DNA from 3 places in the Allobranchiibius sp. GilTou38 genome. Region 3 is predicted to be linked to each of the others. Evidence: predicted binding sites of a transcription regulator. Region 3 holds the regulator's gene; each other region holds the start of a gene.
The links. Region 3 encodes LexA, which represses DNA repair genes until DNA is damaged. Its sites were predicted from a motif close to TCGAACANNTGTTCGA; they were not measured.
Positions count from the first base shown of each region.

Region 1: JOB34_RS04585 (HNH endonuclease signature motif containing protein) is a predicted target of LexA. The motif match lies at 6,731-6,746, and genes of this name have one in related genera.
Region 2: JOB34_RS01950 (HNH endonuclease signature motif containing protein) is a predicted target of LexA. The motif match lies at 6,564-6,579, and genes of this name have one in related genera.

Region 1 is NZ_JAGEKN010000005.1:230,781-241,343, forward strand. Features, by position in the region: gene ftsH (ATP-dependent zinc metalloprotease FtsH) at 1-396, opposite strand, end outside; gene hpt (hypoxanthine phosphoribosyltransferase) at 573-1,124, opposite strand; gene tilS (tRNA lysidine(34) synthetase TilS) at 1,129-2,115, opposite strand; gene JOB34_RS04570 (zinc-dependent metalloprotease) at 2,134-3,186, opposite strand; partial or broken gene JOB34_RS04580 (carboxylesterase family protein) at 3,515-5,185, shown strand; gene JOB34_RS04585 (HNH endonuclease signature motif containing protein) at 5,254-6,624, opposite strand; gene dacB (D-alanyl-D-alanine carboxypeptidase/D-alanyl-D-alanine-endopeptidase) at 6,894-8,321, opposite strand; gene JOB34_RS04595 (inorganic diphosphatase) at 8,421-9,011, shown strand; gene JOB34_RS04600 (MFS transporter) at 9,085-10,395, opposite strand; gene JOB34_RS04605 (alpha/beta fold hydrolase) at 10,455-10,563, shown strand, end outside.
Region 2 is NZ_JAGEKN010000004.1:20,556-31,118, reverse strand. Features, by position in the region: gene smc (chromosome segregation protein SMC) at 1-410, shown strand, start outside; gene JOB34_RS01980 (serine hydrolase domain-containing protein) at 429-1,652, opposite strand; gene JOB34_RS01975 (hypothetical protein) at 1,767-1,988, shown strand; gene ftsY (signal recognition particle-docking protein FtsY) at 2,051-3,292, shown strand; gene JOB34_RS01965 (O-succinylhomoserine sulfhydrylase) at 3,356-4,579, opposite strand; gene JOB34_RS01960 (rhodanese-like domain-containing protein) at 4,583-5,008, opposite strand; gene JOB34_RS01955 (DUF1737 domain-containing protein) at 5,005-5,205, opposite strand; gene JOB34_RS01950 (HNH endonuclease signature motif containing protein) at 5,269-6,492, opposite strand; gene JOB34_RS01945 (hypothetical protein) at 6,689-7,021, opposite strand; gene JOB34_RS01940 (hypothetical protein) at 7,076-7,465, opposite strand; gene JOB34_RS01935 (NlpC/P60 family protein) at 7,516-9,216, opposite strand; gene JOB34_RS01930 (hypothetical protein) at 9,285-9,968, opposite strand; gene JOB34_RS01925 (SDR family oxidoreductase) at 10,228-10,563, shown strand, end outside.
Region 3 is NZ_JAGEKN010000001.1:15,735-26,297, forward strand. Features, by position in the region: gene JOB34_RS00050 (ComEC/Rec2 family competence protein) at 1-1,051, shown strand, start outside; gene JOB34_RS00055 (LysR family transcriptional regulator) at 1,070-1,999, opposite strand; gene JOB34_RS00060 (NAD-dependent protein deacetylase) at 2,127-3,026, shown strand; gene lexA (transcriptional repressor LexA) at 3,051-3,779, opposite strand; gene JOB34_RS00070 (hypothetical protein) at 4,086-4,523, shown strand; gene nrdR (transcriptional regulator NrdR) at 4,865-5,374, shown strand; gene JOB34_RS00080 (vitamin B12-dependent ribonucleotide reductase) at 5,499-8,399, shown strand; gene JOB34_RS00085 (hypothetical protein) at 8,463-9,170, opposite strand; gene JOB34_RS00090 (hypothetical protein) at 9,356-9,715, opposite strand; gene JOB34_RS00095 (hypothetical protein) at 9,831-10,037, shown strand; gene JOB34_RS17245 (alpha/beta fold hydrolase) at 10,258-10,563, shown strand, end outside.

The sequences.
Region 1 (10,563 bases), on a different contig from region 3:
GAGTCCGAGGACCAGGATGAACGGCAGGATCGACAGCAACAGGCTGACGAAGACGTTCTGCTTGCCGGGGTCGTCGGTGAAGCCCTGGCTCGGCGGGGTCTTCTCCAGCAGCTGGACGAGGTGGCTGCCGCGAGCGCTGACGTAGTTGGACTGCACGCGGGAGGCGTCCTTGACGCCGTCGCCGCTGAATTCGTCGCCCTTCTTCAGGGTGAGGTTGATCGCGTCGGGCGTGAGCTTGGCCGATTCCACCTTGCCGGTGGAGATCAGTGTCTCGGCGCGGGAGGTGTCGATCTGCTGATACCCGCCGACCTTGCCGAACGTGTAGATCATGAATCCGACGACCACGACCAGGACGATCCAGATGCCGGGGTTCTTGACGAGGCGCTTCATAGTCAACATGTGCCGGGGTGGTCCCCGTACCTCCTGCTCATGGGCGCTCGGCGGGCAAGGAGCCCGACAACCGAGGACCGAACGATCCTAAACCGCGCCCGCCCGAAGACTTGACACGGCATCGATACGTCCAACGCACGCTGTGCGTCATACGTTCCGCGGAGTATGCAGGGAATTTCGCCTCAGGAGTACACGTGCGGCGCGAGGGTGCCGATGTCGCGCAGGTTGCGGTAGCGCTCGTCGTAGTCGAGCCCGTAGCCCACGACGAACTCGTTGGGAATGTCGAATCCGACGTAGCGACAGTCGATCGCGACCTTGGCGGCGTCCGGTTTGCGCAGCAGCGTGCAGATCTCCAGGGACGCCGGATCGCGCGAGAGCAGGTTGCTGCGGATCCAGTTGAGGGTGAGGCCGGAGTCGATGATGTCCTCGACGATCAGCACGTGCTTGCCGGAGATGTCGGTGTCCAGATCCTTCAGGATCCGTACGACGCCGGAGGACTTGGTGCCCGATCCGTACGACGACACCGCCATCCAGTCCATCGGCGCTGAGCCGGGCAGCGTGCGCATCAGGTCGGCCATCACCAGGACCGCGCCCTTGAGGACCCCGACGAGCAACAGGTCCTTGTCCTTGTAGTCGGCCCAGATGCGGTCGCCCAGCTCCTGCAGCCTGTCGTGGATCTGAGCCTCCGTGAAGAGCACGTGGTCCAGGTCGGTGCCGGCGTCGGATGCATCCATGGCGCTATTCAACCGGACGGGGCGCGACCTCGATCAGCCGCTCACGTCGAGCCACCCGCAGGCCACCTGGTATGTCTACCGCTCCCTGTCCGCGCCACCGCGTCACCAACTCATCGAGCGACGCCACGTGCACGGCGGCCACATCCGCGGCGGTCGCGCCGGCGCGGGCCATCAGCAGCCGCCAGACGCGCGTGCGCAACGCGTCCGAGAGGGACTCCAGATCCTCTACGTGCCAGGGGGACTCACCGAGGCCCTGCGCTTCGACCGCCGCGAGCGCGTCGAGGTGGTCAGCGTCCTGCCGGGCCAGGATCGCGGTGCGGACCAGGTTGTCGGTCAGGCCCGGTCCGAGGTCGTCCTGCAGGAGCTGCAGCGCGCGGCGGGCCCGGACGCGGGTGAAGCGGGGGTCCTCATTGTGCGGGTCGTCCCACCACGGCAGGTCCAGGGCGGCACAGGCAGCGCGCGTCTGCGCCCTTCCCACGCTCAGGAGGAACGGCCGCCGGAGCGGCCCCGGCCCGTCGGCCGCCATCCCGGCGAGGGCGCGGGTGCCCGACCCGCGTGCCAGCCGCAGCAGCACGGTCTCGGCCTGGTCGTCGCGCGTGTGGCCGAGCAGCAGCCGGGTGGCGTCGTGGCGCAGGAGCGCGGCCCTGAACGCCGCGTGCCGGGCCACGCGGGCCGCCGCCTCAGGGCCGTCACCGTCGGCGGTCGCGACCTCGACGCGGATCACCTCGACCGGGTCGAGGCCCAGCGCATGGCAGTGGTCGGCCGCGCTCCGCACCACCTGGGCCGATTCGGCCTGCAGCCCGTGGTCGACCACCACGGCGCCGGCTCGCAGACCCTGCTTGGGCAGCTCGAACGCCGCCGCTGCCGCCAGCGACAGGGAATCGGCCCCACCGGAGCAGGCGACCAGCACCAGGCTCCCGGCGGGTGCGTCGGCGACGGCTCGTCGTACGGCGAGGCGGGTCGCGGCGACGGCGGGGTGCGGGCCGGGCATCTCGTGCGGGGGACGTGCTCAGCCGTGCACGCGGGCGACCCAGTCGGCGGGTGCCTCGATCTCGCGCGCGCTGGGCAGGGTGTCCGGCGAGGACCACACCGCGTTGAACCCGTCGACGCCGACCTTGTCGATGACCGCGCGACAGAAGACCGCGCCGTCGCGGTACTGGCGCATCTTGGCCTCCAGGCCGAGCAGACGGCGCAGCAGCCGGTCCACGCCGCCGGCACCCTTACGTCGCTGGTCGAACTTGCGGCGGATCTCGGCCACGCTCGGCACGACCTTCGGGCCGACGTCGTCCATCACCACGTCGGCGTGCCCCTCGAGCAGCGACATCACGGCGGTGAGCGAGGCCAACTGTTCGCGCTGCTCGGCCGTGGTGAACAGGTCCATCAGGCCGTTGCCGCCACCTCGCACGGCGTCGGGCAGTGCCTTCAGTGCGTGCTGCAACCGCTCCTGCAGGTCATCCGGGTCGGGCATCAGGTCGGTCATCAACCCGCGGGACCGGTCGATGACGTGCCCGCGCAACCAGGGCACCGCGGTGAACTGCACCCGGTGGGTCTCCTCGTGCAGGCACACCCAACTGCGGAAGTCGGTCGGGTCGACGTTCAGCTCACGCTCGACGGAGACGATGTTGGGCGCGACCAGCAGCAGGCTCGGGCGGCCGCCCGGCGCGAGGTCGAACTGGCCCAGGATCTTGGGTGCCACGAAGCCGAGCAGCGCCCCGATCTGGGCGCCGGTGATCTTCGCGCCGACCGCGATCGCGACGGGCCCGGCGGCCTTCTTGGCCGTGGCCTTCTCCAGCACCGGGGAGAGCAGCGCGGCGGTCGAGTCGACGTTCACGTCGATCCACCCGCCGCGGTCGACCACGTGGACGTCGGACCGGGCGGCCCCGCCGGTGTCCATCCGTGCGGTGTCGGCGACCGGCTGCGAGGCGTTCGCCGCGGCCTGGCGCAGATCCGCGACGACGGCCGCGGCGTCCTTCGCGGTGGTCTCGGGGCCGTCGCTCACCAGCCGTCGACCCGTCGTGCGCGCGAGATCCCAGTCGACGTACGAGCGTCCCGAAGTGGCCATGCCCTCAACCGTATGCCGCGGCTGCGCGGCGCGCGGCCACCCTGCCGGTGTTCGCGTCGGTCGACACGACAGTCCTCGAACGCCGTCGACCGTGCCGAGCGCCGTCACCGACGCGTCGCGTCGCGTCGCCGCGATCCGCTCCTCGGCCACACCACCGACCGCTCCGCTCCGCTCCGCGTGTGATCTTGACCACATCGTGGCGACCGGCGCAGAGTGGCGGGTTGAAAGATCGCTCACCGATCTTTCGCCGGGGGTGGCCGTCGGGCCGTCCCCTTTTTCGGTGCCGACCCGCCCCGAGCCGACACCTTGACCTCGAAGGAGTCACCCCATGAACACTCCAGCACGGTCGGTGCACGCCGCCCTGGCCGGTACGGCTGCGATCGCGGCCGCCGTGGCAATCACGGCAGCAGCTCCCGGTTCGCTGACGCCAGCGGCCACGGCAGCGACCAGTTCGCCCGCGTGCAGCTCGGGCACCCTGGTCCACACGACCAAGGGGGCCGTCTGCGGTACGACGGCCGACGGGGTGACGACGTACGAGGGCATCCCCTACGCCGCGGCGCCGGTGGGGAACCTGCGCTGGAAGGCTCCGGTGCCGCACAAGGCGTGAACCACGACCATCCGGTCGACGACTCCCGTGCAGGAGTGTCCGAGCCCGGGGTTCCCGCCCGGGTCGCCTCCCACGACGAACACCACCGAGGACTGCCTCAACGTCAAGGTGCAGATCCCGGCTGGCGCCAAGCCGGGCGAGCGGCTGCCGGTGATGTACGAGATCCACGGTGGCGGTTTCCTCGGCGAGGCCCGCACGGACGACGGCTCCAACCTGGTGCGCACCGGCAAGGTCGTCTACGTCTTCGTGAACTACCGACTCGGCATCCTGGGGTTCCTCGCCGACAAGGCGCTGGGCGCGCACTCCGGCGACTACGGGATCCAGGATCAGCAGGCGGGGCTGCGCTGGGTGAAGCAGAACATCTCCCGCTTCGGCGGCGACCCGGGCAACGTCACCGTGTTCGGGGAGTCGGCCGGCGGTGCCAGCACCTGCGATCAGGTCGCCTCACCGACCGCGAAGGGCCTCTTCCAGCACGCGATCAGCGTCAGCGGCTACTACAACTACCAGAACAACATCGTGTGGTCGAAGGCCGACTGCAAGTCGACGTACTACACCGAGGCGCAGGCCCAGAGGACCGGCGCGCAGTACGCGAAGAAGGTCGGCTGCGGCGATGTGGCGGACGTCGCCGCGTGCCTGCGCAAGGTCCCGGTCGACAAGCTGGTCTCCGCGGGCGGGCAGTTCGTCGAGCCCACCGCCGGAGGCACGATCGGCCCGATCGTCAACGGCACCACGCTGACCATGTCCCCGGCCAAGGCGTTCGCCACCGGTCACGTCAACAAGGTCGATCTCATCACCGACATCGGGCGGGACGAGTTCAACGGCGGCGTCTACACCAACACCCCCGGACTGCACCCGGTCGTGGCCGAGACGCCGGCCCAGTACCGGCTGCTCGTCCGTGAGCAGTTCGGCGGGCTCGCTGCGACGGTGGAGCGGCTCTACCCGCTGATCCGCTACACCTCGCCGTTCGTGGCCTACCGCACGATCATGGCCGACTCGGCGTCGGTGTGCCCGATGCTGCAGTCGGACGCGAAGGTGTCGCGCTACATCCCGACGTACGCCGACATCGACGACGACGCCGACAATCCGGCCGGCGAGGGACTGACCGAGATCCTCGGCGCCCAGCACAGCGAGACCAACGGACTGGTGCACTTCGACACCTCCAAGCTGGATCCCAACCAGAAGGCCCTGCAGACCCAGCTGCTGCTGGAGTGGACCTACTTCGCCCACACCGGCAACCCGATGGCGGACTACACCCCGGCGTGGCCGCTCTACCGGACGTACTCGAAGCCGGTGATGGAGCTGCGGCCCGCCGGGTCCAGCTCGGTGAGCCCGGCCGCGTCGATCGCATCCCTGCACCAGTGCGGCTTCTGGGACAAGGTCACGCACTACTGATCGCTTGATCGGTTGTAACGCACGCTGACGGCGTTCACATCCGTCGACGGATGTGAACACCGTCAGCGTCATGCGGCGGGTCCTTGGCCGGGTCGGGTGGGCATGAGGCCTGGGGTGAGGTCCCAGGTGACGCCGGTCTTCGTGACGGTGGCGGTCAGCAGGTCGCGGTGCACGATCGTGTGGTGCCTGGCGCACAGCAAGGCTGCGTTAGTCAGTGTTGTCTCGCCGCCGGCCCACCAGGGCCGCACATGATGCGCATCGCACCAGTCCGGTGGCCGGTCGCAACCGGGGAAGGTGCAGTGCTGATCCCGGTGAATGATCGCGGTCCGTAGGCCCCCGGTGAACAGGCGTTTGGCGCGGCCGACGTCCAAGGGTTCGGACTCGGTGCCGAGGACTGCGGGGATGAGATCCGCGTCGCACGCGAGTCGGCGCAGAGTGCCGGCGTCGAGGTGATCGCCGTCGGTAGTGCGCCCAATGCCCGGAAGGTACGTCGGGGCAAATCCGTCTTCGTCCGAACCGTGTTGGCCGAGCTGGCCCGCGTCCCGGAGCCCCTCGTACAGGGTGTTGTAATCCAGGGTGACCAGGATCTTGGCGGTCCCGCCGAACTCCCCGACGGGCCGCGGGCTGGTGCCGTCCAACACGCCGGCCGCGGTGTCGATCAGGCGCACCAAGGCATCCGCGCGCCGCTTGGCCGGGGTCCGGGTGTCGCGCTCGGGCGCACTGGTCGCGGTTTCCAGCAGCGTCCCGGTATTCGGCACGCCGTCAGGGTCGCCCGTGCCGGTGGCACAAGGCTGCGGTGCGGGCGCGGACAGCGCGCGCAGGGCCTGTTTGACCACCGCGGCGTGACCGCTTGAGAGTTCGGCGACGAACCGGGTCAGGCCGGACGGTAGGTCGGCCCAGAAGACCGACTCGCAGTCCTGCTGATGTTCCTCGTCCCGTACCAGCCGTTCGGGGGCGTACTGCCCCAAGATCCGGGTGCTGAACTGCCGCAGCGTCCGACACCCGTGATCCGACAGGCTCAGGTAGCGGCCGAGCAGGTCATCACGGTCCGCGGTCGGCAACCGGGGCAGGATCCGCGGCACTTCCCGCAGTGCCACGTCGGCGACCGGCACACTCGCCGCCCCGTTCGCCAACGCGTCAACCACGACGTGGTTGCGGGGATCGGCACAGTCCACCCCCACCCTCCCGACCCGACGGGTCACGGTCGGTTCCACACCCGCCGCCTGCCGGGCCACCCACGCAGGTGCCCCTGTCGCGGTGGAGTTCGCGACCGTCCCGCGGCCCAGCGCATCCGCGGTCGCCAACGCAGCGACGTTCTCCATCCGGCTGCCCATCCGCAGCATCGACCCGACCACCTCACCCAGCGCCGCTTCGTCCAGCTGCCACAGGGCAACCGGCCACTCCTCCAACGCGGTGGCGAACTCGCCCAGCAAAGCCATCAACCGAGCACCGGCACCCGGCGCAGCAGGCCGATGCGTATCGCTCGTCGACTGCGCCATGACCCCTCCTGCGCCGGTGATGGCACCCCTTGCCATCTACCCTGAATCATACGCCTGTTCGATACACTGCACAAGGGTTGCTGTGGCGAATATCCTTGCAGATAATGATGATTCAAGGAATTTCTATCCACATCCCCCTTGTTGAGGTGCATGCTCCAGGAGTTGTCCACACCCGTCTCTGGACCGCTCGACATGCGCCGCAGTCGGGCCTACGGGCAGCCGCATTCGTGGATGGCGGTGACCACCGTGTCGATGGCCGCCCTGGCCCCCGTGGGTCCCTGCGGCTGCGGACCGTTGCTGATGATCGCGAAGACCAGGAGCCGTCCCTGCACGTCGAGCACGGTGCCGGCGAGCGAGTTCACCGACGGCAGGCTGCCGGTCTTGGCGCGCACCCATCCGGCGCCGTCCCTCGTCGCGGGAGTGCCGTACCGGTTGCCCAGGGTGCCGCTCCAGCCGCCGACGGCCAGCCGGGTGAGCACCGGGGCGAACTGCGGGTCCTTGCCCGAGGTCGCCCCGACCAGCAGATCGCCGAGCAGCCGGGCCGTCAGGGTGGTGCCGTCGGAGAGGCCGCAGACGTCGGCGAGCTTCACTCCGGTCAGATCGAATCCGCCGGCGGCCAGGCGCGCCAACAGCCACCGGGTCAGCGCCGCCTCGGAGTCCGCCCGGGTGCCCGAGCGGTACGCCGCCTGGCGGGCGAGCGACTCGATCATCGCGTTGTCGCTCTCCTGCAGGGCGTAACCGAGCTGGTCGAGCAGCGGCGCCGACTGCACCGAGGCCACGGTGGCCGCGCCGACCGGAGCCGTCGCCGGCGTACCGACGGTCGCCGCGATTCCCTTGGCCCGCAGGGCTGTTGCGAGCGCGGCGGTCGTGCTGGCGTCGGGGTTCGCGACGGCGGGCCCGCTCTCCGCGTGCTGCGTCGACAGCCCGAGCATCGCGATCCGGGTGGTGAAACCCATGTCGAGCAGGTCCTGTCCCCACCCGGGTGCGGTCGCCGGCCCCGGGGCGTACGACGCGTCGTACGCAAGACGCACGGAGTTGAGTCCCTGCTTCTTCAGCCCGGCGGCGATCTGGGTCGCGAGATCCCCGACCCCGGCGCGACCGCACACGGCGTTCGGGTTGCCCGCCTTCGGGTTGAGGCAGGTGTCGCCGCCGGCCACCAGCACCATGGATCCGGGAGCGGCCGAGACGACCTTCGTGGTGAACGTCCCCTCGAGAGGGAGGGTGTGCGAGATCGCCCAGGCGGTCAGCAGCTTGGTCGTCGAGGCGGGCGTCATCGCGGTGCCCGCGCCCTGGTCGTAGAGGTCCGTGCCGGTCGTCGCGTCGCGCACGGTCATGGTGACCTTGGACGTGAGACCGACGGCCTTCTGTGCGGCCTGGATCCGTGCCTTCAAGGAGGCGGCGCCGGGCTCGGGTCCGGTGTCGAAGCCGGCGACGTCGGGTGCGGTCGGCGCGCGTGGCGGTGCGACCGACGGACCGACGGTCGAGTGCCCCGGCACGGGCACGGGCACGGCCGGTCGGGTCGCCGCGGCACGGGTGAGGACGCCGGGCACCACGTCGTACACGTCGAGGGTGGCGTACGCCGCCAACGCGGCCACGACTCCCCCTGCGGCGAGCCCGACCTTGCCGGAACGGCGCATCCTCACCCCCTCGTCACGCAGGCGTTTCGCGATCGGCCCGCGGGTGCGGGAGACTGCCTGCCGCAGACATCATCACACCCGAAGATTCGAGGAAGTCGCATGGAGTTCGACGTCACCATCGAGATCCCCCGTGGCACCCGTAACAAGTACGAGGTCGACCACGAGACGGGGCGCATCCGGCTGGACCGGTTGCTGTTCACCGCGATGAGTTACCCCTCGGACTACGGCTACATCGAGGACACCCTCGGCGAGGACGGCGACCCGCTCGACGCGCTCGTGCTGCTGGACCAGCCGACGTTCCCGGGGTGTGTCGTGCGCGCCCGCGCGATCGGCGTCTTCCGGATGGTCGACGAGGCCGGCGGCGACGACAAGATCCTCTGCGTGCCCGCGGGCGACCCGCGCCAGGACGGCGTCAAGGACCTGAGCGACGTCAGCGACTTCCTGCTGAAGGAGGTGCAGCACTTCTTCGAGACCTACAAGGCGCTCGAGCCCGGCAAGAGCGTCGAGGAGGGTGCGCACTGGATCGGCGTCGAGGAGGCCGACAAGGTCGTCCAGGGTGCGCTCGACAAGGCGAAGGCCGAGGGCGTGACGACCGCGCGCTGGGCGATGCCGGGCCACGCAGCGGGCGAGACCGCGCGCGGCATCGACCGCGCCGGCGACGGCTCGCAGGCGGCCCAGCCCGAGAGCTGACCCGCCGCGACATCGGGGGTACGTGCGCGCTCGATCGGGCGCGCGCGTACCCCCATTTTTTGCAGGTCGGGGTCTAGCGGTGGCGAGCGGGCAAGAGATGCGCCCACCGGTCCACGTCGCCGTGCACGACGGCGCGGGTCTTGCGGCGGTAGCGCACGATCATCGCGATCCCGAGCGCCCACCCCGCGTACTGCACCGACAGCGCACCTTGGAAACCGGCGGTCGTGTACGCCGACGGTCCGCCCGGACAGATCCGGTCCAGCACCAGCCCGACGGCGAAGACCGCGGCCAGTGAGGCTGCGAAACCGCCGACGTTGACGATGCCGGTGGCGCTGCCGATCCGCTCCAGTGGGTTGAAGCTGCGCGCGAGGTCGAAGCCGATCATCGAGCCGGGCGACCCGACGGCGGTCACCGCGACGAGCACGATCAGCAGCCACAGCGGCGCTCGCCCGTGCCACAGCAGCACCGCGGTCCACACCGCGACGATGGCGCCGAGCGCTCCCAGCACCAGCGTGGAGCGCGAGTAGGGGAACCGGCCGAGGTAGATCCCGAGCAGCGGACTGGTGATGAGCGACACGATCACCATCAGCGACAGCAGAAGGCTCGCCGCGCCGGAGCTGAGGCCTTCGCCGCGGGTGAGGAACGGGAATCCCCAGATCATCGTGAAGAGGTTGCTGGAGAACGGCAGCGTGAAGTGGCACCACAGGCCGAGACGGGTGCCCGGCTCACGCCACGACAGACGCACGGCCCGCGCCACCGCACGCAGCTTCAGCTCGGTGCGCTCCGCGGCGGCGTATGGCGTGTCCTTCACCACCAGGACCATCACCACCCCGAGGACGAGGCCGGTGGCCGAGGCGATGAGGAAGCTCGTCTCCCAGCCGTACCCGCGCAGGACGGCCACCAGCGGCGTCGCCGCCGCGAGCGCTCCGAGCTGACCGATGACGCCGGTCATCTGCGTTACCAGGGGTGTTCGCGCCGGCGGTATCCAGAGCGCGACCAGCCGCAGCACGGACACGAAGGTCATGGCGTCGCCCATGCCGACGAAGACCCGCGCGATGATCCCGACCGCGAAGGAGTGCGCGAAGGCGAACGCCAGCTGCGCCAGGCTCATCAGCACCACGCCGATCGACAGCAGCACCTTGGAGCCGACCCGGTCCAGCAGCGCGCCGACCGGCACCTGCATGGCGGCGTACACCCCGAGCTGCACCATCACGAAGGTCGCCAGCTGCGCGGAGCCGATGTGGAAGCGGTGCGCGGCGATCAGCCCGGCGACCCCGAGGGAGCTGCGGTTGAAGACGGCCAGCACGTAGATGGCGAGACCGCCCGCCCACACGGCGTACGCGCGACGTCCGCCGATCGGGTAGCGCAGCGTCGGGTCGGTCACGGGAGCGATTCTCGCAGCGCGTCTTTCCCACGACGCCGTCGAGGCGGTTGGGTGGGGGCATGGACACCTTCACCCATGACGGGTTGACCTTCGACGTCACCGACCGCGGCCCGGCCGACGGCCCGGTGGTGGTGCTGCTGCACGGCTTCCCGCAGGACCGCACCGCCT
Region 2 (10,563 bases), on a different contig from region 3:
TCACCACGGGCATCGAGGTCGAGGCCCGTCCGCCCGGCAAGAAGATCAAGCGGTTGTCGTTGCTCTCCGGTGGCGAGCGGTCGCTGGTGGCGGTGGCGCTGCTGGTGTCGATCTTCAAGGCGCGGCCGAGCCCGTTCTACATCATGGACGAGGTCGAGGCCGCTCTGGACGACGCCAACCTGGGGCGCCTGATCACCCTCTTCCAGGAGCTGCGCGACTCCAGCCAGCTCATCGTGATCACCCACCAGAAGCGCACCATGGAGGTCGCCGACGCGCTGTACGGCGTGTCGATGCGCGGCGACGGCATCACCACCGTCGTCTCGCAGCGGCTGCGGGACGTCGCGCCGGAGGCGATGGGGGCTCCGGCTCCCGCGCGGAAGACGGAAGAGGAGCTCACGCCCGCACGCTGACGCGCGCGTGCGCCGGTTTCAGTCGGCGAGCGCGGCGTACACCAGCTGCCGCAGCTCGGTGCGCAGCGGATAGCCGTTCGAGGGCATCTGCTGGGTCATGAAGACGGTGGTGAGGTCCTCGGCGGGGTCGACCCAGAAGACCGTCGACGCCATGCCGCCCCAGCCGTATTCGCCCGGCGACGTCGGGTAACCGGCGGCCGTCGGGTCCAGCACCACGCTGAAGCCCAGGCCGAAACCCACTCCGTTGAACGGCGTCTCGGCGTAGAGCGGGATGCCGAAGGAACCCAGGTCGGCGCCGCCCGGTAGGTGGTTGGTGGCCATGAAGTCGACCGTCCGGTTGCCGAGGAGGCGCACGCCGTCCAGCTCACCGCGACCGAGCAGCATCCGGGCGAAGCGGGTGTAGTCGTCCATGGACGAGACCAGCCCCCCGCCGCCGGACAGGTAGGTCGGCGGTTTCAGCGCCGCGGCCCCGAGCGCGTCCAGCGGCGTCGGGGCGCTGCCGCCGGCACCGTGGTACAGCGTCGCGAGCCGGTCGGCATCCACCGCGTGGAATGCGGTCTCGTCCATCGCGAGCGGCTCGAAGATCTCGGTGCGGAGGAACTCGTCCAGTGACCTCCCGGACACGACCTCGACCACCCGCCCCAGCACGTCGGTGGCGACCGAGTAGTTCCAGCTGGTGCCGGGGTCGAAGCGCAGCGGGAACGCGCCCATCGCATCGGTGGCCTCGGCCAGGTCCATGCCGGCGGGCACGCCTATCTCGAAACCGGCCGTGCGCATCACCTCATCGGTCGGGTGCACCCGCAGGAAGCCGTATGTCAACCCGGACGTGTGGGTGAGCAGATGGCGCACCCGCATCGGACCGGCGGCGGGCCGCGTGACTGCGGCAGCAGCCTGGCCGCCGACATAGACCCGCTGATCGGCGTATGCCGGGAGGTAGGTGGCGACCGGGTCGTCCAGCCGCAGCAGGCCCCGCTCGACCAGCATCATCGCCGCCACCGAGGTGACCGGCTTGGTCATCGAGTAGATCCGGTAGAGCGTGTCGACCGTGGTGGGCGAGCTGCTCGCGATGTCGCGCATCCCGCCGTACGCCGAGTACGCGACCTCCCCGTGTCGCACGACCTGCACGTGGTAACAGGGCAGATGGCCCCGGTCGACGTACCCCTGCAGGTGCTCGTCGAGACGGCTGAGGCGGCTCGCGTCGAAGCCGGCGGCAGCGGACCTGTCGTGATCTTGGACACCCATGGGGCTCATCGTGGCACCCGCCCTCGCGGGAAACCGCCGCGGGCGCCTCTGCGCACAGTGACCGCGCGTGTCGGTAATAGGGAACTCACAGCCGCACCCCGCAGAATAGAGGGCATGTTGTGGCTCGTGGGTGCCCTGTTGCTCTGTCTCGTCCTCGCCGGCGTCGTCGTCGGCCTCGTTGCCGTCCCCGCCCGCCGTGAAGGTCGCCAGGTGCTGACCGAACGAGGCGAGCAGATGCTCACCTCCGTCACCGACCGCGGGCGTGACAAACGGGCGAAGGGCGACGACGTCGAGCAGGGCAGCAGCGAGACGTCGGGAGCGCATAGCGCCTCCTGAGACCGACCCGCCTCGACGGGCGGTGGTCTCGAGCACCCTGTCGCGTTTGCGAGGATGGGGCGGTGGACAGTCTCTGGGAGATCCTCACCGTCATCACCGTCGTCGTGCTGGGCGGGCTCGGCCTGCTCGTCGCCTTCGTGCGGGGCAGCGCGACGCGCCGCCGCACGGCGGCTCCGCCCGCGCCGCCGCGCGAGGAGAAGGTGCGCGGCGCCAACACCTACCAGGCGGGCAGCACCGCCAGGATCGACACCAGCAAGACCGCTGAACCGCCCGCACCACCGACCACCCCGCGGCCCACGCCCGAACCCGAACCGGTCGTCGTCGCGCCCCCGGTCGAGCCCGAACCGGCCGCTCCCGCCGAGGTCGCGATCGAGCGCCCCGAGTCGGCACGCAACCGGATGGGCCGCCTGCGCTCGCGCCTCGCGGCCTCCAACAACGCGATGGGCAAGGGCCTGCTCGGCCTGCTGGCCGGCGGTCAGCTCGACGAAGCGGTCTGGGAGGAGGTCGAGGACACCCTGCTCGGCGCCGATCTCGGGGTCGAGGCCACCACGGAGCTCGTGGACGCGCTCAAGCGACGGGTGCAGGTCGAGGGCAGTGCGACCCCCGAACAGCTCGAGGGCTGGCTGCATGAGGAGCTGCTGAAACTCGTCGATCCGACGATGGACCGGCGGATCGCGGCCACCCGGGTGGGTGACCGACCGGCGTGCGTGATGGTCGTGGGCGTCAACGGCACCGGCAAGACCACGTCCGTGGGCAAGCTCGCGCGGGTGCTCGTCGCCGAGGACAAGGACGTCGTCCTGGGTGCCGCCGACACCTTCCGTGCGGCGGCCGCCGACCAGCTGCAGACCTGGGGCGAGCGGGTCGGCGTGCCCACCGTGCGCTCGGACCGTGAGGGGGCCGATCCCGCCGCCGTGGCCTTCGACGCGGTCAAGGACGCCGCGGACGTCGAGGCGGACGTGGTGATCATCGACACCGCCGGCCGGCTGCACAACAAGGTCGGTCTGATGGACGAGCTGTCGAAGGTCAAGCGCGTCATCGAGAAGCAGAGCGCGATCGACGAGTGTCTGCTGGTGCTCGACGCCACGACCGGGCAGAACGGTCTGCGGCAGGCCGAGGTCTTCGCCCAGGCGGTGGACATCACCGGCGTCGTTCTCACCAAGCTGGACGGCACCGCCAAGGGCGGCATCGTCGTGCTGATCCAGCGTCAGCTGGGCGTGCCGGTCAAGCTGGTCGGACTCGGGGAAGGGCCGGACGACCTGGCGCCGTTCGACCCGGTGGCATTCGTGGACGCCATCCTCGACTGACGCGCCCTCCGCACACGGATGGGGTCGTTGCGCGCTCGATAGGGCGCGCGACGACCCCACTTGTTAGCTGTGCAGCGCCCGCGCCAGGTCCTCGCGCAGGTCCTCGACGTCCTCCAGTCCCACCGACAGTCGGACCGTCGCCTCGCCGATGCCGACCGCGGCGCGCCCCTGCGGGCCGAGTTTGCGGTGGGTGGTGGTCGCAGGATGGGTGACCATCGACTTCGCGTCGCCGAGGTTGTTGGAGATGTCGATGATGCGCAACTCGTCCAAGAGCCCGAACGCCGCGGCCTTCGCGGCGGCCGGGTCGTCGTCCTTGGTCGCCAGATCGAAGGTGACGATCGTGCCCCCGCCGTCCTGCTGGCGGCGGGCCAGGTCGTACTGCGGGTGTGAGGGCAGGAACGGGTAGCGCACCGACGCCACCTGCGGTCGGTCCTGCAGCCACTGCGCCAGGTCGGCGGCAGCAGCGCTCGCCGCTCGGACTCGCAGGTCGAGCGTTTCCAGACCCTTGAGCAGCACCCAGGCGTTGAACGGGGACATGCTCGGCCCGGTGTTGCGGATCATGGTCTGCACCGGGCCGTTGATGTAGTCCTGGCTGCCGAGGATCGCCCCGCCCAGCACCCGGCCCTGCCCGTCGATGTGCTTGGTCGCGGAGTAGACCACTACGTCGACACCCATCGGGATCGGCCGCTGCAGCACCGGGGTGGCGAAGACGTTGTCGACGATCACGGTCGCGCCGGCTGCGTGCGCGAGCTCGCAGACGGCCGCGATGTCGATGATGTCGAGCATCGGGTTGGTGGGGGTCTCGAAGAACACCACGTCGGCGGGAGTGGCAAGGGCCTGATCCCACTGAGCGAGGTCGTGGCCGTCGACGTAGTCGGTGCGCACGCCCCACGTGGCCAGGATCTCCTCGAAGATCACGACCGTGGAGCCGAAGAGGGCTCGCGCGGAGACGATCCGCGAGCCCTGCTTCACCAGAGCGGCCAGTGAGGTGAACACGGCCGACATTCCGGTCGCCGTCGCGTAGCAGGCGGGTGCGCCTTCGATCAGGCGCAGCCGCTCCTCGAAGGTGGACACCGTCGGGTTGCCGTAGCGGCTGTAGATGAACCGGTCCAGGTCGCCGGCGAACGCAGCCTCGGCATCGGCCGCCCGGTCGTAGACGTAGCCCTGGGTGAGGAACAGCGCCTCGGAGGTCTCATCGAATCCGGTGCGCTCCTGGCCGCCGCGGACGGCGTACGTCGCGGGGCGCAATCCTTCGGGCAGCGCTGGCTTCGGTCGTGGCTCACTCATGGATCAGGTTTGTTTCCAGGGCAGTCCGGCCGCGCGCCACCCACCGCCGCCGCGGTGCCCCGCGTCGTCCAGGCCGCCCTCGAAACCCTCGAGCACGTTGTACGCCGGCCCGAGGCCCGCCGCTGTCGCGGCCTTGGCGGCACCGATCGAGCGCTGCCCGCTGCGGCACAGGAAGACCACCGGTCGTCCGTCGCCGGGGGTGACCCCGGCTTCGCGCACGTCGTCGACGAAGTGCGGGTTCGACGATCCGTCGGGGAAGCTCACCCACTCCACGAACTCGGTCTCCCGGCCCAGGCCCGTGATGTCCGGGACACCTACGTACGCCCATTCGGCGGTGGTGCGGACGTCGACGAGCACGGCGTCGTCATGCGCGGCGAGCAGCTCCCACGCCTGCTGAGGCGTCAGATCGCCGGCGTACCCCTCGGTCATGCGTTCTGCACCGAGCCGTCGGCGGGCGTCGGCAGGACGACGGCCTGCCCGGTGACGACCCGCGTCCCGTCGTAGGTGAGCGCCGGGGATCCGTGCAGCACGTAGCCCTCGTTCAGGGCGGTGCTCACCCGCTCGCAGAAGGCTTGGTCGTCGGTGCCGGTGATGAACCTGTAACGAAGGCGCGGTGTCTCGCTCATACATCCATCATCACCCACCCGCTGGGAGGCCTGCGGCCCGTGGTCGTCCAGCGGACAGCGTGCTCACTGCCTGAGCTGGCCACTGCTGCGGCGGCGGAATCTGACCTGGTCCAGGTGGAGGATCTCGTTGGTGGGGCCGGTGTAGCGCGGTGCTGCCGTGGGTTCGGGGCTGTCGGGTGGGGTGGCGACGGTGGGTTCGATGGGGTGGCCGTGGCGGGTGGCGAATCGGAACCGTGCGGGTCTGCCGGGTCTGCCAGGTTCGGGGTGGATGGTGTAGTCGCCGGTGTGGTGGCGGTCGTGGTGGTGGGGGCACAGGCTGATCAGGTTGGCCATGTTCGTGGTGCCGCCGTCGGCCCAGTGGACGATGTGGTGGCATTCCAGGTGGTGGACCGCTGCGCAGCCGGGGTAGGCGCAGCCGCGGTCGCGGTCTTCGATCAGGCGGCGGGTGCGGCGCGGGACGATGCGGTGGGTTCGTCCGACGTTGACGGGTGTGCCGCCGGTTTCCCAGACGGGCTGCACGAGCCCGTCGCAGGTCCACTTCCTCAGGAGGTGCGGGGGTAGGGCGCCGCGCTTGGTGAGCCAGCCCTGGCCCGATGTGTCGAGGTGCAGGTAGATCCGGAACTTCTCGGCCCGTCCGGCAATCTCGGTGGTACCGGCGTGCAGGGATCGGGTCGCCAGGTGTGCCATCGCGTCCGCGAGACGCACTCGCCGCCCGTCGTCTTTGGTGTCGGTGGTGTTGGTGGCGAGGAAGAGGGCGTTTTTGGCTTCGATGAGGGCTTGTTCGACGAGGGCTCCGATGTCGGCGGGTGCGGAGTAGGTCAGGTGGAACCGGTCGTGGTCGTAGTGCATCGACAGTTCCGCGGGTTGCGCCGCGATGGAGAACGGGTCCGGTGGTGGGGTGGGGCTGTCGGTGTCCGGCTGGTCGGAAAAGTCGTATTTGACCAGGGCACGGCGTAGTTGAGGCACGGTGGCGTGCACGGCCAGGTCCACGACGGCCTGGTCGTACCCGACCGGGGTGTGCGCGGCGACGACGGCGGCCTGACCCAGCGACAGCCGACCGGTGTGCACTTCGCGGGACAGGGCGGGCAACTCGACCGACCGGGTGGCGATCCGGACCAGGTCGCGGGCGGTGGCGGGGGAGACTCCGGCGAAGCAGGTCAGCCAGTGTTCGGGGGACCGGATCCCACCGATCGCCCACGACTCCTCGCGCACCAGGTCGGTGACCAGGTCGATCAGGTCGGCGTGTGCGGCGTTCAACCGCCCGCAGATCGCCCTGACCTCATTCAACGGGTCCGTTACCGAAAGTGCAGCAGGCACAGGGCTGTCCGCGCTGTTACTGACAGCTGCGAGACCCGGTGTCGAACTCATGTATGAAGTCAATCACCGACCACCGACAACCCTCGAACGTCAAGAGAAGGGACCGCGCCGGTGGCGCGGTCCCTTCCCTGGTCTGCGAGCTAGATCCCGCTGCGGACGGCGCGGGTCACGGGTGGGCCAGGTACTCGCTGGCCACCCAGCCGGTCAGCTTCTTCGAGCCGTTGTATCCGTAGCCGTAGACCCAGTAGTGGCCGCCTCCGGAGCGACCGGAGGAGCTGCAGTAGTGGAAGAGGGTGCCGCGCTTCACCTGTCCGACCGTGCCCGAGCTGGTGCTCGGGCTGCTGTGCACCTTCAGCCAGTCCGCGGTCTGCACGGCGCCGTAGCTGTCGATCGAGCAGCTGTAGCTGGCAGTCGCTGCGTGGGCCTGCGCGATCGGGACCGACAGCGGCAAGGTTGCCAGTGCGCCGGTGGCGAGGACGAGGGTGAGTGCCTTCTTCATCTGATGCTCCTTGGGGTAGGGGTCGTGCGACGGGCGGGTGAGGTCACGAGACCCTCACGGCCCGTACGGTCCGAGCTCGATGGAGTTGATGGGGGTCAGGTAGACGTTGTTCCAGGACGCGCCCTTGGCGTGTGACTCGCCCCAGTTGCCGAGGCCGGAGTTGCAGCTCTTGCCGTTGTAACCGGTGCAGAACGCCAGGCCGGCGTTGTACTGGTTGTTGAGCACGTAGTGGTAACCGACCTGATTGCTGAGGTTGTCCGTGCCGTAGTGGTAGTACCGCAGTGACGGGTGGTCGCCGTTCCAGCCGGCGTTCTGGGGATAGATGCACACGTAGCCGTAGGCGCAGCCGTGCACGGTGCTGCCCGCGGCGTGGGCGGGGGCGACGCCGGCGAAACCCAGCGCGCCGAGGCCCAGCGCCGAGACTGCTGCGATGCGTTTGTACATGAGCCGTTCTCCGATCTGTGAGGGGTGTGCGGGGTGGTGAAGGGGTGGCGTCACCACATCCGGACGGCGCCCCAGAAGGTGTCGCCGGTGGTGACGCTGGTGATGCCGTCGTGGTCGCCGGACTGGTAGGCGTTCATCTGCTTGCCGTTGCCCATGTAGATCGCGACGTGCTCGCCCGCGTTCTGGCCGTACCAGAGGATGTCTCCGGGCTTGAGCTGCGACAGGTAGTTGTCGACCTGGCCCGAGCCGCCGTGGCTGGCAGCGTTGATGACGGCCTTGTGCGGGAGGGCGAGCGCCTTGGACCACTGGCCCCACGTGTAGCCGTCGAGCGCGTCCACCCCGGTGGCCTGGTAGTAGGCCCATCGCACGAGGCCGGAGCAGTCGAATCCGTCGACGTGGCAGTCGTTCGGAGCGCCGTTGCTCGGGTCGCACGAGCCATAGGTCGGGCCGGGGGTCGAGCCGTGGCCGCCGTCCCAGGCGTAGATGCTGTATTTGTACATCGAGTCGCTGGTCACGGTGACCCGGCAGGCCTGCTGCATCATCTTCAGCGTCAGACCCGGGAGCCCGGTGTACGCCGTACCGCACGCGCTGCCGTTGGTGTTGGCGCCGCCGTTGCTCGGCGGGGAGGGCGGCGTCGGGTTGGTGGAGCCGCTGCCGCAGGACGGCAGGTTGACCCAGTAGTCCTGTGAGCCGGTGAAGTACACCGCCGGCACGTATCCCGTGGCGCCGTTGTCATCGCCGATGGTCTTGGCCCAGCTCGAGGAGCTGTAGCCGCCGACGGTGGCGGTGGAGCCGTTCACCCGGCAGTAGAACCAGTTGGCCGAACCGCCGGTGTGCAGGTGGTCCACCACGCCGGAGGACGTCGAGGTCGAGCCGTAGAGCGGCACCCCGCCGGACGGCACCCAGACCGGGCAGTAGTACGCGGTCCCGCCCGAGGGGTTGTGACCGAGCGTGCAGCTGTCGTCCGAGGGCGGCGGCGCGGGCGTCGAGCACGCGGGCATCCCTGCCCAGTAGTTCTGCGAGCCGGTGAAGTACACCGCCGGCACGTATCCCGTGGCGCCGTGATCGTCGCCGATGGTCTTGGCCCAGTCGGAGGAGGTGTACCCACCGACCGTGATCGAAGAGCCCTTCTGCTCGCAGAAGAACCAGTTGCCGGTGCCCGCGGTGTTCAAGTGGTCCACGACCCCCGATCCGGAGGAGGTCGATGCGTAGATCGGCGTTCCGCCGGACGGCGTCCAGATGCCGCAGTACGACACCGTCGTGCCCGACTTGTTGGTGCCGGAGTGACAGGAACTGCCCGACGAGCCGGTCCCGCCCGAGCAGCTCGGCAGTCCGGCCCAATAGTTCTCACTGCCGCTGAAGTAGACGGCGGGCACGTAGCCGATGGCGCCGTTGTCGTCGCCCACGGAGCGGGCCCAGCTCGTGGACTTGTATCCGGAGGCGGTCGCGGTGCCGCCCGAGGTCGAGCAGTAGAACCAGTTCGCCGTTCCTCCGCTGTGCAGGTGGTCGATGACCGAGGAGCCCTGCGACGTGCTGGAGTAGACGGGGATCCCGCCCGAGGGCACCCAGACCCCGCAGTAGTAGACGCTCTGGCCCGATGCGTTGTGCCCCGCGGTGCACCCGTCGGCGGCGTGCGCCGGGGTGGACCATCCGAGGGACAACGTCGCGACCGAGGTGAGGAGCAGTCCGAGGAGGACGGTCAGGATCCTCGGTCGCGTGGTGACTCCGGGGTGGAGCTGATCTTCTTTCATGATGTGCCGCCTTCGCAGTCCCGGTCGCTGGTGGGGAGGAGCGCGGGCAGCACATCAGCAGCGGTCGGCTACCGGATGGACGCGTCGGACATTCTCGGACGTTCGAGATAGGGGAGCCCTGGGAGCGGCGCGTGCGATGCGGCGTTCGCCACGACATTGGCCGGGACCCATCCCCAGCCGCCGTCGGAGTCGTACGCGATGTCGGCCTGGGTGTAGAGCCATATCTGAGCCACCGGCGCGCCCGAGTCGCCTGCATCCGCAGTCCCGTGCGTCTGCCCGAGGAACCAGTTGTTGCCGGCGTGCAGGAAGCCGGTGCGGCACGAGCGGGCGTTCGGCTCGGCGTACGTGTGGGTGCCTGCCCACGTGCAGCACACACAGGCTTGGACGACGACGGGACCGGTGCCGCTGTCCGCTCGGCGACGCTCTGGCAGCAGCACCGGAACGGTGTGCAGTCCTCTGGCACGCCGGCTGCGGACGCGGGCGTTCTCCGTGGGCAGCTGCAGATCCTCGTCCGCGCGGATGCGACGGGTCAGGACGCCGTCGAAGAGGCGGTCGAGCGCGAGCGCCCATTCGTGCGCCTCCCGCGGGGTGGCGCCGAGGGCCAGGACGAGGGTGTCGAGCCGGTCCGCCGGCGGCAACGACGTCCCGGCGAGATAGCCGTGCAGAGAGGACCGGGGGATGCCGGTCGTCCGGACGAGGCTGTCCAGACCGATGCGCTGCCGCGATGCCCCTGCTGCGGCGCGGCGTCGCAAGTGGTCCAGTGCGAGGACGAAATCTGCTTGATTGCAGATCGATTCGGGCCGCGGTGTAGTGCAGCTCGTGGCGTGTCCGGTCACTCGAAACCCCCGAGAATCCAATGGTTTTCCCGTGCAATGGATCGAGAATGTACGCGCGCCACCTTGAGATCCGAGGAATCTGCCCCGGCCGATCTCGTAGAGCGATACGGGTCGGCGCATGCGCGCGCCCCGGGCGCGACCACGAATCGGCGGTCGGGTGTACATACTGAGATGCATGGCTGATCAATACACCCTGACCGACCCGACCAAGATGTATGCCGACATCGACACGACCGCTCAGTACCAGGACGGTCCCGGTCTCGATGCCGACCTGGACAACCCGGCCGACCTCGGCGAGGAGACCTACCGCGGCAGCGGTCGGCTGCGGGACCGCAAGGCCCTGGTCACCGGGGGTGACTCGGGCATCGGCGCAGCGACGGTCATCGCATTCGCCCGCGAGGGTGCGGACGTCGTCATCTCCTACCTTCCCGAGGAGGAGAAGGATGCTCAGCGCATCAAGTCTCTGGTGGAGCAGGCCGGTCGCAAGGCGGTGCTCGCTCCCGGCGACCTG
Region 3 (10,563 bases):
CGCAGTCCCGGCCTGGTGCGCGGCCGTCCCGGCCTGGGGTATCGCCTGGGTGGCCCACGTCGGCGCCCGGGTGCCGGGCGGCGTCCTGCCGTGGCCGAGCGGGCTGGGCGGTGCGCTCCTGCTCGGCGCGCTCACCGTGCTCGCGATCTGGGGCGGCGTCGGGTTATGGCGGCGTGCTCGTACCCATCCGGCGCTGGCCGCCGGCTGCGCGCTGGCGTTGACGGCCGCGGCGTGGCCGCTGCCGCATCTCGGCTGGCCGCCGCAGGGGTGGGTGTGGATCTCCTGCGACGTCGGGCAGGGCGACGGCGGGGTGCTCGCCACGACACCGGGGCACGGCGTCGTCGTCGACACCGGGCCCGACCCGCAGCACATCGACGTCTGCCTGCAGCGCGCCGGCGTCACCCGTATCGACGCGATCGTGCTCACTCACTTCCACCTCGACCACGTCGGCGGTCTGACCGGTGCTCTGCGGGGGCGATCCGTCGGGGAGATCTTCGTGACGCCGGTGGTCGCGACGAGCGCGCCCGGTACCCGGGAGGCGGCCAGCAACGCCCCGCTGGTGCACCGGCTCGCCGCCGCGAGACACATTCCGGTGCGCACCCTGGTCACGGGAGACACCGTGAACTGGCCCGGGGTGTACGCCGTCGTGCTGTGGCCGAGCCGCGAGATCGACGCCGGCTCGATCCAGAACAACGCGAGCATCACCCTCGACGTGCGTACCCACGGCCTGCGGATCCTTTTGACCGGTGACATCGAGCGTGAGGCGGGCGCTGCCGTGTACGGCGAGCTGAGTCATCAGCCGACGGGGCCGCCCTTCGACGTGCTCAAGGTGGCCCACCACGGCTCGGCCAACCAGTCCGCAGACCTGGTGCGCTTCGTGCACGCACCGATCTCGATCATCAGCGTCGGTGCTCACAACGACTACGGACTGCCGACGCCCTCGACGCTGTCGTTGTTGAAGAGCCTGCCCGGAGCGACCTACCGCACCGACCGCGGAGGGGACGTGGTCGTGGCTGTGCGCGACGGGCGGGTCACCGTCGACAGGCCCTGACGGGCGGGTGGGGGAGTCTCAGGCGACCGGTGCCGCCGACCGCACCGAGGTGGACGCCGCGCACAGCGCCTCCAGGGTCGCGGCGACGGCGGGCACGCGCGTGAGGTCGGGGGTGGTGACGGCGTAGACGGTCCGGCGGGGGGTCGGCTTGATCGGCAGGATCGTCACGCCGTCGTTGTGCGCCGAGTGCAGGATCAGGTCGGGCACGAGGGCGACCCCCAGGCCCGCGGCGACGAAACCGAGCACCGCCACGTAGTCCTCGGTCTCGAACGAGACCGACGGGCTGAATCCGGCGCGCTCGGCCAGGGAGAGCAGGTGTCCGCGGCATCGCGGGCATCCCGCGATCCACTGCTCGTCGACCATGTCGGTCATCCGCACCGACGCGGCGCCGGCGAGCCGGTGATCCGACGGCACCACCAGGCGCACCTCGTCGTCGAGTAGCTTGCGGGACTGGAACGCCTCGATGTCGTCCTCGCCGCGGGCCAGCGGCGCACCGTCGTAGGCGAACGCGACGGCGATGTCGCACTCGCCGGCCCGCAGTGCGGCCAGCGACTCGGGGGGCTCGGCCTCAGTGAAGGTCACCTCGACGTCGGGGTAGGCCTTTCGCACCATCGCGAGCGCGTGCGGGACGAGTGTCGAGGAGGAGGAGGGGAAGGCCATCAGACGGACGCGGCCGGCGCGCAACCCGGCGATCGCGGCGACCTCTGATTCGGCGGCCTCGAGGGCGCTGAGCACGGGGCCCGCGTGACGGGCCAGCACCGCGCCGGCTTCGGTCAGCCGCACGCTGCGGCCCAGGCGCTCCACCAGGACGGTGCCGATCCGGTCCTCCAGACGGCGCACCATCTGGGAGATGGCCGGCTGGGAGTAGCCCAAAGAGGTGGCCGCAGCGGTGAAGCTGCCCTCGTCGGCGATGGCCCGGATGACCCGTAGGCCCGCAGCGTCGATCATGCGCCGATCATATAATGGAAGGTTATCCATCGGAACCCATCTTCGTGCTTTCGTTCTGCACCAGCCCTGCGTCGCAGTGGCCACCCGCGCACCCACGGGGCCACGGGGCCGGTGCGACACTGATGACGTGCTCGAGTCCGCGGTCTCCCCGGTGCCCGAGGGAGTGCGCCCGGATCAGTGGGACGGACTGGCGAGCTACCTGGCGGATGGCGGGCTGGTCGCCCTGACCGGAGCCGGCCTGTCCACCGAATCGGGTCTGCCGAGTTACCGTGACGCCCGCGGCGTACGTCGGGTGCAGCCGATGACAGTGTCCGAGCTACGCGCCAGTCATGAAGCGCGGCAGCGGTATTGGGCACGTTCCTACGTCGGGTGGCCACGCTTTGCGGCTGCCCGACCGAATGACGGCCACCGCGCGGTCGCCAGGCTGCTCGCCGCCGGCACCCTGACGAGCGTCATCACCCAGAACGTCGATGGGCTACATCAGGCGGCCGGCGCGAGCGAGGTGCTCGAGCTGCACGGCAACCTGGAGCGGGTGGTCTGCATGGCCTGCTCGAGCACGCATCGCCGCGATGACATGGACGACTGGTTGCGCGACGCCAACCCCGGATTCGACCGCGCGATCGGAGGCGCGGTCCGGCCCGACGGCGACGTCGCGCTGCCCGAGGCGATCGTGCGCGCGTTCGTCACGGCCGACTGTCCGGTGTGCGGTTCGGACCTGCTGAAACCGGACGTCGTGATGTTCGGCGAATCAGTGCCGAAACCGTTGGTGGAGCAGTGCTTCGGCCTCGTCGAGGAGGCGTCGGCGCTGCTGGTCCTGGGGTCGTCGCTCGCGGTGATGTCCGGTTACCGGTTCGTGCGCCGCGCCGCCCGCATCGGCGTGCCCGTGATCGTGATCAACGACGGATGGACCCGCGGGGACGGCGAGACCGACCTGAAGATCGAGGCGCCGCTGGGCAGCACCCTGACGGCGCTGGCGGACCGACTGGGAGCGCCGGCCGTGGGCGCACCGGGCGCCCAGCGCGCCTGAGGAGCGCCGGGCGCCCGGGGTCGCTCAGACCCTGCGCAGCACCGCCGTGACCTTGCCCAGCACCACGGCGTCGTCGCCGTCGATCGGGTCGTACGCCGTGTTGTGCGGCATCAGCCAGACCTTGCCCCCGGTGCGCTTGAAGGTCTTGACGGTCGCCTCGTTGTCGAGCATCGCCGCGACGATGTCGCCGTTGGTCGCGGTCGGTTGCTGACGCACCACGACCCAGTCGCCGTCGCAGATCGCGGCGTCGATCATCGAGTCTCCGACGACCTTCAGCAGGAAGAGGTCGCCCTCGCCGACGATCTGCTTGGGCAGCGGGAAGACGTCCTCGACGACCTCGTCGGCCAGGATCGGACCGCCCGCGGCGATCCGTCCGACGACCGGGACGTACGACGCACTGGGTCGCCGGTCGCCGATGCCGGTCTCGTCCTCGACGCTCAGGTCACCGTCCGGCGCGTTGGTGACGCTGGACCCGCCCCGGTAGCCGCGCTGGTCCTTGTCCTGGTCCGGTGAGATGACCTCGATGGCGCGCGGCCGGTTAGGGTCGCGGCGCAGGTAGCCCTTGCGCTCGAGCATCGACAGCTGGTGAGCGACGGAGCTGGGGCTGGTCAGGCCGACGGCCTCGCCGATCTCCCGCAGGCTCGGCGGGTAACCGCGCCGGTCCACGGAGTTGCGGATGACCTCCAGCACGCGCCGCTGTCGGGTGGTCAAACCGTCGTCGTCGCGCTCGGGCATCTGGTGCACCTTGGCCATGGTCTTCGTCCGTCCCTCTCCGAGTGGATCGTGCTGTCACCGCCCGCCCCAGGTGTCCGTGCGGCTGCGCCCCCGGGGCCGATGAGTCGCCGTATTCGGCGTCGTTCCGCGGATTCACAGCTGATGAGCAGGGGCTGTCGGTGGTCGGTGTTTCAGTTCTGCAGGTGAGCACGAGATTACGAGAGTCGGACACACTTTCCAAACATCTGTTCGGGGCGTGTCTGGATTTTCTCGAACGCGCGTGCTAGACATCAGACAGATGATCGATCGCACACACGTACGATCGACGAGTTATCGGAGGATCTCATGAGTGCCGTCACCGCTGTTCCCAGCTGGGTCACTCCCGCCACCCCTGCCCTGCCGGGTCGTCCCGGCGCATCGCGACGTACGGCGCCCGCGTCCATCCGTCGCGGCCACCTGCGCGCGGTCCCTGATCTGCCCGTGCTCGTGGATGCACCTGCGCCGACGATGCACATCACTCGTCGCGGTCGCCTGCTGATCACGCTGTGCGCTCTCCTCCTATGTCTCGTCGGGGGAGTGGCGGGAGCCCGTGCCGCAGTGGGCGGCGGGTCCGCGCAGCGCTACGACACCGTGGTCGTCCAGTCGGGCCAGACCCTGTCCTCGGTCGCCCACCACGCCTACCCCCAGCTGCCGATCGGCAATGCGGTGCAGCGGGTGCAGGCCGCCAATCGACTGAACACCCTGCAGGTGTTCGCCGGCGAGCAACTGCGCCTGCCTCGCTGAGTCCGGCCGCGCGCCTTCTGGCGCCCCGTAGCAGGGCCGACACCGCCTCCGTCTCGCCCTCGGCGGCCCTCTGACCAGCACGAACGACCCCGCGCAAACCGGGCAGTCTCTAAAGGTTGCATCACCCCCTCCACCGGAATACGATCCCTACATCTAGTAGTTACATCGATGTAAGTCGTCCACATGTAGTCCCCAGGTCGACCCGGGTTATCCCAAGGCACAGCGCGGATATCCCCCGGTTGTCCACGAGTTACCCACAGGTGGGCGGCTCGTTCGGCGGGGCTACGGCGTGGACGGCGAGAGATCGGTGTGAGCCGATCGTCGAGGGTGAGGGAGACCGCATGCACTGCCCGTTCTGCCGGCACGAGGACAGTCGCGTCGTCGACTCCCGCTCGAGCGAGGACGGCACCTGCATCAAACGGCGCCGCCAGTGCCCCAGCTGCGGCAAGCGCTTCTCCACCATGGAGACCACGAGCCTGACCGTCGTGAAGCGGTCCGGCGCCAGCGAGCCGTTCAGCCGCCAGAAGGTGCTCGTCGGGGTGCGCAAGGCGTGCCAGGGCCGCCCGGTCTCCGAGGACGACCTGGCGCTGCTGTCCCAGCAGGTGGAGGAGACCATCCGGATGCAGGGACTGGCCGAGATCGACGCCCACGACGTCGGTCTGGCGATCCTCGGCCCGTTGCGTGCCCTCGACGAGGTCGCCTACCTGCGATTCGCCTCCGTCTACCAGGCCTTCGACGACCTGGGCGACTTCGAGGCGGCGATCGCGCTGCTTCGCGCCGAGCGTCAGGTGCTCGGCCCCTCGTACGCCGCCGACGACCCCGTTGTCAGTGGTGGCGGGGAGGATCACTGATACCCGGTCATCCCATGCGCCGGGTGCTGCAGCAGTAACCCGTGCGCGTACCGCAAGGCCCCACAGCATCACCAGCACCACCCGCATCAGCAGCCCAGCTCACCACGTCACACGGAGGAACAGCATGACCGAGACCACCGGCGCCCGCGCCGACGCCGCCCGCGCAGACCGTGGGGTGCACATCGAGCGCATCTTCACCACGCCCGGCGTCCACCCGTACGACGAGGTGACCTGGGAGCAGCGCGACGTCGTGCAGCAGAACTGGAAGACCGGCGCGACGATCTTCGAGCAGCGCGGTGTCCTCTTCCCGGACTTCTGGTCTCTCAACGCCTCCACCATCGTGACGACCAAGTACTTCCGCGGGGCGCTCGGCACCGCGGTGCGTGAGACCAGCCTCAAGCAGCTGATCGACCGTGTCGTCCTGACCTACGTCAAGGGCGGGCGCGACAGCGGCTACTTCGCGAGCGACGAGGACGCGGAGATCTTCGAGCACGAACTGACCTGGGCGCTGCTGCACCAGGTGTTCAGCTTCAACTCCCCGGTGTGGTTCAACGTGGGCACCAAGAGCCCGCAGCAGGTCTCGGCGTGCTTCATCCTGTCGGTCGACGACTCGATGGACTCGATCCTCAACTGGTACAAGGAGGAGGGGTTCATCTTCAAGGGCGGTTCGGGCGCCGGCCTCAACCTCTCGCGGATCCGCTCCTCCAAGGAGTTGCTGTCCAGCGGCGGCACCGCCAGCGGTCCGGTCTCCTTCATGCGCGGCGCCGACGCGTCCGCGGGCACCATCAAGTCCGGTGGGGCCACCCGCCGTGCGGCCAAGATGGTCGTGCTCGACGTGGACCACCCCGACATCGAGGAGTTCATCGAGACCAAGGCGCGCGAGGAGGACAAGATCCGCGCGCTGCGCGACGCCGGCTTCGACATGGACCTCGGCGGCCGTGACATCACCTCGGTGCAGTACCAGAACGCCAACAACTCGGTGCGGGTGAGCGACAAGTTCATGCGCGCGGTCGAGGCCGGCACGGAGTTCGGGCTGACCGCCCGCGGCACCGGTGAGGTCATCGAGTCCGTCGACGCCCGTGAGCTGTTCGCCAAGCTCAACAAGGCGGCGTGGGAGTGCGCCGACCCCGGCATCCAGTACGACGACACGATCAACGACTGGCACACCACCCCCGAGAGCGGCCGGATCACCGCGTCCAACCCGTGCTCGGAGTACATGTCGCTGGACAACTCCTCGTGCAACCTGGCGTCGCTCAACCTGTTGAAGTTCCTGCGGGACGACGACACCTTCGACACCGCGACGTTCCAGAAGGTCGTCGAGCTGGTCATCACCGCGATGGACATCTCGATCTGCTTCGCCGACTTCCCGACCGAGGCCATCGGCGAGACCACGCGCAACTACCGCCAGCTCGGCATCGGCTACGCCAACCTCGGTGCGCTGCTGATGGCGACCGGCCACGGCTACGAGTCCGAGGGCGGCCGCAGCCTGGCCGGCGCGATCACCTCCCTGCTGACCGGCGCGGCGTACAAGCGCTCGGCCGAGTTGGCCGAGGTCGTCGGTCCGTACGCGGGCTACGCCCGCAACGCGGACGCGCACCAGAAGGTGATGCGCAAGCACCGCAGCGCCAACGACGAGCTGCGTCCGCTGGACACGATGGACGGTGAGATCCACCGCTACGCCAGCAAGGCCTGGAAGCAGGTCGTCGAGCTCGGCGCGGCTCACGGCTACCGCAACGCGCAGGCCTCGGTGCTCGCGCCGACCGGCACGATCGGCTTCATGATGGACTGCGACACCACCGGCATCGAGCCGGACTTCTCGCTGGTCAAGTTCAAGAAGCTGGTCGGTGGCGGATCGATGCAGATCGTCAACCAGACGATCCCGCGCGCGCTGAAGAAGCTGGGCTACCAGCAGGAGCAGATCGAGGCGATCGTCGAGCACATCGCCGACAAGGGCCACGTCATCAACGCGCCGGGTCTGAAGCCGGAGCACTACGAGGTCTTCGACTGCGCGATGGGCGAGCGGGCGATCAGCGCTCTCGGTCACGTGCGGATGATGGCGGCCTGCCAGCCGTTCCTCTCCGGCGCGATCTCCAAGACGGTCAACCTGCCGGAGACGGCGACCGTCGAGGACATCGCCGAGGTGCACCTCGAGGGCTGGAAGCTTGGCCTGAAGGCGCTGGCGGTCTACCGCGACAACTGCAAGGTCGGCCAGCCGCTGTCCGACGGCGGTTCGACCGCCAAGGACAAGGCTGCCGCTGCCGAAGAGGCCAGGGTCGAGAAGGTCATCGAGTACCGCCCGGTGCGCAAGCGCATGCCGAAGCGTCGTACCTCGCAGACCACCTCGTTCGCCGTCGGTGGTGCGGAGGGTTACCTCACCGCGGGCACCTACGACGACGGTCAGCTGGGCGAGCTCTTCCTGAAGTTCGGCAAGCAGGGCTCGACCCTCGCCGGCATGATGGACGCCTTCTCGATCGCCGTGTCCATCGGCCTGCAGTACGGCGTGCCGCTGGAGACCTTCGTGGAGAAGTTCACCAACCTGCGTTTCGAGCCCGCCGGTCTGACCGACGACCCGGACGTGCGGATGGCGCAGTCGATCATGGACTACGTCTTCCGTCGGTTGGCGCTGGACTACACCGACTTCGAGACCCGGTCGTTCATGGGCATCCACACCGCCGAGGAGCGCACCCGTCAGCTCGAGACCGGTTCGTACGCTGAGGCGACCGAGGCCGAGGGCGATGAGGACCTCGCCGGGGAGCTGGAGTCCTACTCGCAGTCCGCGGCACCGTCCGCCAAGCGACCGGAGCAGTCGACGTCGACGGTGGCCGCCGAGGACATCACTTCCGGCGCCGGTGCAGCCGACGTGCGCGAGGTCTCCTCGGAGATCCACTCCTCAGCGGAGCTGATGGAGAAGTTCCAGGGCAAGTCCGCGGACGCGCCGATCTGCATGACCTGTGGCACGAAGATGCGCCCGGCCGGTAGCTGCTACGTCTGCGAGGGCTGCGGAAGCACCTCCGGCTGCAGCTGACGCCGCCGCTGATTCGACCATGCACGCCGGGGCAGATGTGCCCCGGCGTGCATGGTCGAATCGTCAATAGAGGCGGGTGGTGGAGGTCAGCACCCGCAGCGGCTCGGCAGGGCCGGCGACGACGGTGGTGCCCGGGAGGTCGGTCCACGCGCCGCCGTCGACGGAATACTGCCCGCCGTAGGTGGTGCGGACCGACGTGCTGAACGAGCCGGGCGCGTCGTAGGCGTGTGTGATGTCACCTGAGGGGTAGGTCCCACCCATGGACCGGGTGGCACCGCTGGTCGAGCCGTCGCCGAAGACGAATGTGTTGGACTTCAGGGTCGGTTTGATACGTACGGCGTGACCGACGAGGGTGACAGTTCGGACCTCGCCCGGTGCGTACCCGGCGACCGGCCAGTTCGCCTGGAAGTAGGTCGGCAGCGTTACCAGCGTGCGGTTGTTCACCGGCTGGATCGAGAGCTGTGGTCTGGCGAACGGCGTCACCGACCAGGCGTGCTCGATCATGGCGAGGGTGAGCTGAGGTTTGTGCTTTCCAGGGAGGACGTCCGGATAGCACGTGGTTCCCGGCGACTCCCACGGCCCGTAGACGTTGTCGCCGGTGTCGACGCGCCGGTAGATGAACACCCACGGACCCGGGACATGCTCCACCTTCTGGCAGTAGCTCAGGGCGTTGGGGCAGATGAACTCCTGATGCTCGGGGCCGTTGCCCGCGCACCTCAACACGGTGCTGTATTGGTATGCCGTTCCGGGCTTGTAGGTCTTACTTCCCACCGTGCCGCCGGTCGTCGTCTTCGGCGGAAGGTGAGCTGTCTCCGATTTGCTCAGCCCGACGTACGATCCTCCTCCGCTCACCTGACAAACGAGGAAGCCGCACTTCCCCTCTGGCGGCAAATCGTGACCCGCGAGGGTTATGTATGTGACCAGGACAAGCGAAGAGTGGATAACTGCCCTGATCATCAAGACTGTGACCCCGCCTGCTCAACTTTGATCTCCGAGACGCGCCAGAGTCCAGACCACGGCGCGAGGAATACAACAAACTGGACGCCCGATGCAGGGGGGTAACCGCCGCGGATCCGGCCAGCCGAATCCGTCTCTACAACCTTCAGAACGTCGCCAGATATTTGCACCAGCGAATGATCCGAGGACTGAAAAGCGGCGTCTCTGATCTTGAAACTGTCTCCTGTGTAATGGGTCTTTCCCTTCACGAGCAGCGAGACGGTCATGGAGTAGTTGGCGCAGCTCTTGCAGGTGGGGAGGGCGAGGGGCTCTAGGACGCCCACCTTCGGGTGCTTCCCGGTCTCGTTGATCTGCTGCACGTAGTACTTGGCGAAGGCGATGCGGCCCGCGTCCGTATGGGCGCGGGCGGCCGTGGGAACTCCGGCCGGGCCGCCATACGCAGAGGTTGAGCTGCTCGATGCGGGTGAACTAGTCGTGGTGCTGCTCGTCGACGTCGGACTGCTGGTCGTCGAGGACGTGGTCGACGGCGTGGTGCTCGACCCTCCGGAGCACGCGCTCACGCTTGCCGCTCCGGCGACTGCGAGCAGCACGGCGACGGACCGGCCACGGGTGCGCGGCATGAGGACCCTCCCTGACCGGTGGCGCACCGGCCTCCTGATGGACCTGGATCGTCCACGGTGACCCAGCATGCGTGATCCAGCCGGCTCGCGTGAGCTATCCACAGGCAAAAGTGGTGCACATTCGTGCTTCGTGCGACGCGAGTGGGTGAGGGGGTCGTTGAGCCGGATGTGGTCGCCCTACCGGCTCATCAGACGTCGCGTCGTCCGGCAAACGGTCAGCTCCAGCGCAGGAGTGCTACTCATGGGTAGGTTGAGCGGGTTACACCTGATGAGGAGACTTCGTGACCCAACGGGCCCAGCCGCCGCTCGACTCAGAGCTGAACTCAGAGATCGACGCAGACCTCGAGATCGACCCCGGCGCCCCCGCCGACAGCCAGGTAGCCGCCGCTCACCGCGCCGGCACCGCCGTACGCGGCGTCACCGGAGCCATCCGTGACACCCACGGTGCCGTCGCGAGCAAGGTCTTCGCGTCTGCGCGCCGCACTGTCGGCCCGGTCGTCACCCCGGTGGAGTTCGCGCACGACCACATCGCGCGCGCTGCGTACGGCGCGTCGGCCGTCGCGCTCGAGGGCATGGCCGAGGCGGTC